2 regions of the Neomoorella humiferrea genome follow, and region 1 is predicted to be linked to the other one. Evidence: riboswitches for the same ligand, from Rfam matches in the RefSeq annotation. Region 1 holds a riboswitch; the other holds the start of a gene.
What was found. Region 1 has a riboswitch for cyclic di-GMP ahead of flgB (flagellar basal body rod protein FlgB). Riboswitches for the same ligand answer to the same signal wherever they lie in the genome.
Positions count from the first base shown of each region.

Region 2: it holds a riboswitch for cyclic di-GMP, as region 1 does, so the genes downstream of both, MHFGQ_RS02580 (hypothetical protein) here and flgB (flagellar basal body rod protein FlgB) in region 1, are expected to answer to the same signal.

Region 1 is NZ_CP136419.1:780,374-784,625, forward strand. Features, by position in the region: gene fliD (flagellar filament capping protein FliD) at 1-132, shown strand, start outside; gene fliS (flagellar export chaperone FliS) at 276-692, shown strand; gene MHFGQ_RS04045 (flagellar export chaperone FlgN) at 695-1,186, shown strand; gene MHFGQ_RS04050 (AbrB/MazE/SpoVT family DNA-binding domain-containing protein) at 1,221-1,424, shown strand; cyclic di-GMP riboswitch class I at 1,684-1,816, shown strand; gene flgB (flagellar basal body rod protein FlgB) at 1,984-2,376, shown strand; gene flgC (flagellar basal body rod protein FlgC) at 2,379-2,804, shown strand; gene fliE (flagellar hook-basal body complex protein FliE) at 2,879-3,187, shown strand; gene fliF (flagellar basal-body MS-ring/collar protein FliF) at 3,296-4,252, shown strand, end outside.
Region 2 is NZ_CP136419.1:512,709-516,960, reverse strand. Features, by position in the region: gene clpX (ATP-dependent Clp protease ATP-binding subunit ClpX) at 1-67, opposite strand, end outside; gene clpP (ATP-dependent Clp endopeptidase proteolytic subunit ClpP) at 89-688, opposite strand; gene tig (trigger factor) at 716-2,050, opposite strand; tRNA gene MHFGQ_RS02585 (tRNA-Gly) at 2,197-2,271, opposite strand; gene MHFGQ_RS02580 (hypothetical protein) at 2,328-2,534, opposite strand; cyclic di-GMP riboswitch class I at 2,648-2,734, opposite strand; gene MHFGQ_RS02575 (FadR/GntR family transcriptional regulator) at 2,939-3,676, opposite strand; gene garR (2-hydroxy-3-oxopropionate reductase) at 3,808-4,252, opposite strand, start outside.

The DNA.
Region 1 (4,252 bases):
CGGCTGGCTATTAAGGAAGAGCAACTACGGCGGCAATTCACGGCCATGGAGCAGGCCCTGGCGGCTTTGCAGAGCCAGGGCAACTGGCTGGCCGGGCAGATTGCCGGATTGGGGGCCTACCAGAAAAAGTAGCGTATAGGTCAACAAATTTACGTTCATAAAACGGAGAGGAAACGGCGATGAAGTGGTGAGGGTGAAGATAAACCCATTAAGCAATGTTTAACTAGGCGAGTTGATGGCTGGAAAATGTTGTAGAACAAATCGAGGTGTAAGCCATGTCCATTACCGACCCCTATCAGGCTTACCGGCAGAACCAGGTCCAGACTCTATCCCAGGAAAAGCTGGTGCTGATGCTCTACGACGGCGCCCTGCGTTTCTGCCGTCAGGGCCTGGCGGCCATGGAGAAAAAGGATTATGCCGGGGCCAACGGCAGCCTGTGCCGTGCCCAGGATATTTTGAGCGAGTTGATGGTCAATTTGAATAGAGACGTGGGCGAGATTGCCGACAACCTTTATAAATTATACGATTTCATGTACCGTCATCTGGTGCAGGCAAACGTGAAAAAGAGCGCAGTTATGGTTCAAGAAGTAATGGACCTGCTGCAGCAGCTGCGCGATACCTGGGAAGAAGCTACAAGGATATATCATTCCCATGATTATCGAACCCGGGTCGGGATGAATCGGCAGGGTTAAAAATGGACAAAGAAAAAGAAAAGGCCGCGAAGGAGCTCCTGCGCGCTTATTTACATGAAATAGAACTGGTGCAGGCGTGGCGGCGTAGTTTGCAGCAGCAGCGTCAATACATACAGACCGGCGCGTGGGAAGCCTTGAATAACTTTCTGGAAGAGTCGTTATCCATGAGGGTACTGTTGTCCGAGGCACGGCAGACTACCCGGCAGTTGGAAAAAAATCTCGCTTTAGTTGCAGAAAAAGAAGTTTCGTCATGGGAAAAAATTGAGCTCCTAACGCCGGAAACCCGTTGGGAACTGGCTAGCGCCTCCCGGCATCTGCGGACCCTATGGGAAGAATGCCGGGAACTGCAGGAAGCTAATCTGAAAATTATGCAGGAAAACATGGTAAAGATTAAACTAGAGCTGGAACAGGTACAAACAGCCCGACAGATGGCCAGGGCTTACCGCCGTGAGTATAGAACCGCGGCGCCCCGGTGCCTGGACCGGCGATTATGACATAGAGAGAACCTATCATGGGCAGGGGGAGTCGATGGGCGAACATATAGAGATAACCAAGATATCGAGCCGGGGCCAGGTGGTCATACCTAAAGAGATCCGGGAACACCTGGGTTGGGAGGCAGGGGACCATCTGGCCGTGGAACTGGATGGAGAAACCGTCATTCTGCGGCGCCTGCAGTTGGAAAGCCTGCGGCCGGAGAGAAGACGGCCGTTGAAGGTAGGTTTAATCAAATAACCTCGACTGCCGCCATTCTTTGGCCTCATTTTCAGTAATGCGCATTCCTGACAGGATGGTTGTTAGGTCCCACATGCTTCCAAAGGTGGCTATGGCTATATTATACCACGGTTGGCCAGCGAAATTTTTAAAGATTGGGAAGCCGTTCCCCAAGGGGGGGCGGTTTATTTTTTTTGGAGGAATTTTACCCAACCTGCAGGAATTTGGCAAAACGTGTTGAATTAATATCGAAAATGCCAAGGTAAAATTTTCTTACTCCGGGCGTCAAGGGCAAGCTCCCCGAAAGGGGATGCGCGCAAAGCCATGGGTCTAAGGTCCGTGTCGCGCGGGGGTGGCGGTCCGGCAGGGCCTTTAACCTCCGGCGGACGGGCTATGACAGCCAGGCCGCCGTTCCCGGTTTGTGGAGTTGCCCGCCGGACGGGCTTTTCTTATAGGACCAAAGTCCCAGGGGTATTTTAGGCCTAAAGGCCGATACCCATTTTCCCATAGAAATGCTAAAGTGGTAACCGTTGGAGAAAAATATCGTTTTTCCGGGAAAGAGGGAGAAAAATCCGTGTTTATGACGCCGGCCCTGTACGTCCTGGAGAAGGCCCTGGACGCGGCGACCTTGCGCCAGCGGGTCATCGCCCACAACGTGGCCAACGTTAACACGCCGGGCTTCAAGCGTTCTGACGTTTCCTTTGAAGAAAAGCTCGCCCGGGCTCTGGGAGTGGAGCCCGGGGTGGAGCTCTACCGCACCCATCCCGGCCACCTGCCGGCGGGAGGGCTGGAGCTTACGCCGGAAGTGGTCCCGGACAACAGCACCACCATGCGCCAGGACGGCAACAACGTGGACATCGACCGGGAAATGGTCGACTTGGTCCAGAACAGCTTAAACTTTAACTTTGCCGTCCAGCAGTTGAACGGCCGGCTGGCCATGCTGCGCTATGTGATTAACGAAGGGAGGCGGTAAGGGTGGAATTATTGCCGGCCCTGGCTATCAGCGCTTCCGGTTTGACGGCCGAGCGCCTGCGCCTGGATATTATTGCCAACAACCTGGCCAATATCAATACCACCAGGACACCTCGGGGCGGTCCCTACCGGCGGCAGGTGCCTGTTTTTGCAGAAAAGCTCCAGGAAGCCCTGAAACCTGCGGGCGCCCAATTTAAAGGGGCCGGGGTGGAGGTGGCCGCCATCGTGGAGGACAACACCCCGCCGCGCCGGGTGTACGATCCCTCCCACCCGGACGCCGGTCCCGACGGCTATGTGGCCCTGCCCAATATCAACGTCGTCAACGAAATGGTGGACATGATCACCGCCACCCGGGCCTATGAAGCCAACGTCACCGTTTTGAATGCGGCCAAAGCCATGACCCTGAAGGCCCTGGAGATCGGGCGTTAGAGACATGCATTAGCTATCGATGAATCCTTCAGCCTGCCAGAAAACAGGATGTAACTTTCAGGAGGAAGAACATTATGCTCCTTGCACCCACATCCCTTTTAACACCGGCGCCGCTGCAGGAGATAGGGCGCAGTACGGCGCAACAAAATACGGCAGCGCCGGCAGAGAGCTTCGGCGCACTCCTCAAAGAAAAGCTGAACGAAATAAGCGCCCTGCAGCAGCAGGCCGATGTCCTCACCCAGGAGTACCTGGCCGGCCGTGTGGAAGACGTGCACGAGGTCATGCTGGCTCTGGAACAGGCCAATCTCTCCCTGCAACTGGCCGTTCAGGTGCGCAATAAGGTCGTGGAGGCCTACCAGGAAATTTCCCGCATGCAGTTCTAAAGCGCGCCGTCGACATGATGGGTGAAAGCCGAAGGTGGGGAGGCATATTGCTCTGGCGGCAATAGTAATTATGATTAGCATTAGATTCAGGCTTACCGGGAGCGGGCAATGAAGTACGGACAGATTCTCACCAAGTTGAAAAATTTCTGGCAGGGCTTAACTCCCGGGCGGCGCTCGGCCCTGGTGGCCGTGACGTTGGCCGTCCTGCTGGGCGGCGCTTTTTTAATCCAGTGGCTCTTAAAACCCCAGTACGCGCCCCTGTTCACCAATCTGCAGCAGAGCGACGCGGCGGCCGTCGTGGAAAAATTGAAGGAAATGAAGGTGCCCTACCAGCTGGCCGGGGAAGGGACCACCATCCTGGTACCCAAGGAGCAAATCTATCAACTACGGTTGGACCTGGCCAGCGCCGGGGTATTAAACAGCGGCCGGGGCTTTGAGCTTTTCGACGAAAACAAACTGGGAATGACCGATTTTGAACGCAACCTGGACTACCAGCGCGCCCTGCAGGAGGAGCTGCGGCGTACCATCGTCTCCCTGGACGAGGTAGAAGACGCCCGGGTGCACCTGGTGATCCCTCAGCCCAGTGTCTTCCTCCAGGAACAGCAGCCCCCCTCGGCGGCTATAATGTTGAAGCTCAAACCCCTGTCCCGCTTAAAACCGGAACAGGTCAAAGGCATCATGGAGCTGGTGGCGGCCAGCGTGGCCGGCCTGAAGCTGGAGAACATCCGCGTCATCGATATGTACGGCAACGTTCTGAGTGAGGGGCTGGCGGGGGATGAGAACGCCCCTGCGGGCCGCATCCGGCAGAATCAAATGGAACTCAAACGGCAGTTCGAGCGTGACCTGGAACAGCGGCTGCAGGCCGTATTGAGCCAGATCCTGGGCCCAGGCAAGGCTGTGGCCATGGTCACCGCCGATTTGAACTTTGACCAGCAGGAAATCAAGCAGACGGTTTGGGGCAAGGAAGGCGCCCTGCGGAGCGAGCAGGTCAAAACCGAAACCGGCACCGCCGGAGGCGGTGCAGCGGGGGCGGCGGGGACGCCGGCCAACACCCAGCCCCCCGTA
Region 2 (4,252 bases), 270 kb from region 1:
CCTGGTCCTGAAGTTTCCCGCAGAAGGAACACTTCAGCTGGCCCTTATCGTCGGTATATTTATACATGTTTAGTTCACCTCGCCGTCCCTATTTACGGGGCAACTCGCGCTTGGTGATCACCTCGTCGATTAAACCGTACTCTTTGGCTTCCAGGGGCGTCATAAAATGATCGCGGTCGGTGTCCCTGGCAATCTGTTCCACGGGTTTACCGGTAATGTCGCTCAAAATACGGTTTAAAGTATCCCGGATGGCCAGGATACGCTTGGCGTGGATCTCGATATCTACGGCCTGGCCCTGGGTGCCGCCCATGGGCTGGTGAATCATGATCTCGCTGTGGGGCAGGGCGAAACGTTTGCCCTTGGCGCCGGCCGCTAAAAGAAAGGCACCCATGCTGGCCGCCAGGCCGACGCAAATGGTAGATACATCGGGCCGGATATACTGCATGGTGTCAAAGATGGCCATCCCTGCAGAAATGGAGCCACCGGGGCTGTTGATATATAGGTGGATATCTTTATCGGGATCCTCCGCTTCCAGGAAAAGCATCTGGGCAATCACCAGGTTGGCCACATGATCATCTATGGCGCTGCCCAAAAAAATGATACGGTCTTTTAGCAAGCGGGAGTAAATATCGTAGGCCCGCTCGCCCCTGTTCGTCTGCTCAACGACAACCGGTACCAGGATAGACACTCCTTATCCCACCTCCATAGGAAAATGTTACTCCCCTGCAGCAGCAGTTTCTCCCTTCTCCTCTACTCCGCCTTCCCGGGGCGGAACGGCCACGCTGTTTTCCACCAGAAAATCAATGGTCTTTTTGATCATTATATCGTATTTCAGGAAAGACAAGTCGCCCAAATTTTTCCGGACTTCTTCGGGATCCTGCCGGAAGGCGCGTGCCATTTTGTCGATTTCCGCCACCACCTCTTCTTCAGTGGCCTCAATATTTTCCGCTTTTGCTATGGCCTCCAAAACCAGCTCCGTCTTTACTTCCCGTTCCGCTCCGGGCCGGAATTCTTTATCTAGATCTTCCATATTCTTCCCGTTTTCTTTTAAGAACTCATCTAGAGTTATTTTTCTGATCTGTAAGTTGCGCTCCAGTTCGCGGATGCGAGCAGCGATGCGTCGTCTGACCATAACCTCCGGGAGATCTACTGTTGCCGCATCTACGACCTTGGCCACCACCGCCTGCCTGACGGCGGCATCGATTTCCTGGCGCCGTCTTTCCTCCAACCGACGGCGGATATCCTGGCGCAGTTCGTCTAAGGTTTCGCACTCGCTCACGTCTTTGGCGAACTCATCGTCTAAGGGCGCCAGCTCTTTTCGCTTAATTCCCCGTACGGTAACCTGAAAGACGGCTTCCTTGCCTGCCAGATCCTTTTGATGGTAGTCGGACGGAAAGGTAATGTTTATGGTACGTTCTTCATTCACCCTGGCACCTACTAGCTGTTCTTCAAAGCCGGGGACCAGTGTGCCCGAGCCTAATTCGAGGGTAAAATTGCTGCCCTCCAGGCCGGGATGGGGTTCTCCATCTACCGTACCTTTAAAATCGATAACGACGATGTCACCTACCGCTGCGGGTTCGTCTTCGATGTTTTTCAGGGTGGCATACCGTTCCTGCATGCTTTTAAGGTAGGCGTCGACGTCTTCTTCGCCGACCCGAACCTCGGGTTTTTCTACTTCAACCCCCTTATAGGGTCCCAGCTGGACTTCAGGTTTTACCTCGACCTTTGCCTTAAAGATTAAAGGCTCGCCCTCTTCTACCTTGACTATTTCTACTTCCGGCCGGTCGATGGGTTCCAGGCTGTGTTCGGCCAGGGCTTCTTCATAAGCCGGCGGCACGACAATTTCCACCGCTTCGTCATAGATGGGCTCTTTGCCTATATAACGCTCGAGGATAAAACGCGGCGCCTTTCCTTTACGGAACCCCGGTATGTTTACCCGCTTTACCAGGCGGCGATAGGCTTGATCTATGGCCTTTTGTACCCTGGGGGCTTCCACTTCTACTTCCAGAAGTACCTGATTTTTATCCAGCTTCTCGACGGTTGCCTTCATTACTTAACTGCTCCTCCCTGATCCCTACTACGTTTAGCATATTTCGCCGTTGCCATTACCTTTTCCTGCCGCATCCTTAAAAAGCAGCATTTAGAATAACACCTCGGACAGGTTAATACCCGTGCCGAGGCCCTCAGCGAAAAATATGGAGCGGAAGACGGGATTTGAACCCGCGACCCTCGCCTTGGCAAGGCGATGCTCTACCACTGAGCTACTTCCGCCCGTAATAAGGTACTCCCTTTCCGTAGCGTTATCTTAGCAGATAGCACCGGTCCTGTCAAGCTTTCTGCCGCCAATTTTTGTAGTTATGCATTATTGTATCATCAACCTTTTGTAAAAGATTATGGACGAGGATTTCCACCTGACCCTCAATCATCCGCAAAAGAAAGCGTTTATACGGCGCTGACACACTTTTACGAGACAGGTAATCGTCCAAAAGGGCTTCCAATACTTCCAGGTTTATAAGCCTTTCCCTGCATGACATCCGGTAATCCCCTTCCTGTGAGCGGGCCCCAATGCTACTAAAAAATTAAGGGCGGCGCGAAAACTTAAGGCCGCCCTGAAACTCAATGCTTAATAAAAAATCAGCATCAAGGTACCGGCAGCCTGGCGATCATAGCTTAAAAAGCCTTAGACCCATGGCTTTGCGTCCCCCCCTTTCGGTGGGGTTTGCCTTTAGCGGTAACATTTTACTTTTTATTACGCTATTCGACATCAATACCTTTTTTCCTGCAAAATAAAAAAACAACCCGGCTAATTCCGGGTGTGGTAGGAAATTTATATTTAAAAAGGAGGTCAGAGGGCTTTGCTCACCTGTATATTAACATGCAGGAGTTATAATTGTATTAACGTCACTTTAAAAATACATTAAAATATATGCCCGGCAATCTAGCTTTTATCTAATTTTTCGCCCTTTGCCATGCTCTCCAGGAGCTTGGCCCGGCCGGCCACGTTGTTAAGATGCTCCAGCATGGCATTGCGCGCCTCCCGCGGTTTTTTATTGCGGATGTTTTCTATGATTTTCCGGTGTTCCGTAACCACGAGTTCGCGATGCCACGGAAAAGTTTTACCATAGCGTAAACTCAAATGGAAATACTGCCTGATAATGTGCTCGATGGTGCTGGCGGTTTGAATAAAGATGGGGTTTTTGGTAGCCAGGGCTATAGTGTTGTGGAACTGATAGTCGGGTTCGATGGTGATTTCTCCCCGTGTTATCTCTTCTTCCAGTCTTCTTTCCGCCGCCTCAATGGCCTCAAGATCTGCCTCGTCACGCCTCTCGGCCGCCAGGGCAGCGGCTTCAGCTTCCAGGGCCCGGCGAAACTCCACCCAGGAAAGGAGCTGTTCGTACTCCACTTCATTTATCTGGGCGAGAACGTCCTCGGCCTCCAGGGGAAAACGCTTGATGTAAATCCCGTTGCCGTGCCTGATCTCCAGGATACCGCTCGAAGAGAGGACGGAAAGCCCCTCCCTTAATGTAGGGGTGCCCACGCCGAACATTTCACTCAGCTCTTGTACGGGCGGCAGGCGATCGCCAACCTTATATTCGCCTGATTTTATAAGCTGAAGAATACGCTCCACCACTTCTTCATACATTTTCTTTTTCCTGATGACTAGCCTTTCTTTCATAAACATCACGCACCTGTACCTGACTGTAAATAAATTCCCATAGCTGCCGCCCAATCGTTTTTATCTCTTTTAAAGCGAGGTCCAGGCCTTCATAAATCCGGCCCGGACCTCGCACGGCGACTTGATTTTCCCTATTTCTTTCTGACCTCCACCTGGGCCAGCTTTTCGTAGAAACGAATGATGGCCCCGTGGTCGGCATCCCCCAGCCCGTCAACCTTTAAGGCCTGGAGTATTTCCATAACAACAGCCGTCAAGGGCAGGGGCACGCCCGCCTCATGGCCGGCCGACAGGGCATTGGCCAGGTCTTTAATGTGTAAATTGATGCGGAAACCGGGTTTGAACTGACCGGCCAGCACCAGGGGCGCTTTGGCATCCAACACCGTGCTCCCGGCCAGACCGCCGCGGATGGCCTGGTACACCAGCTCCGGGTCGACTCCGGCTTTGGTGGCCAAAACCAGGGCCTCGGACATGGCAGCGATGTTCAGGGCGACAATAATCTGGTTGGCCAGCTTGGTAACATTGCCGGCGCCAATTTCACCCGTGCGGACCACGGAAGAACCCATGGCCTTTAAAATA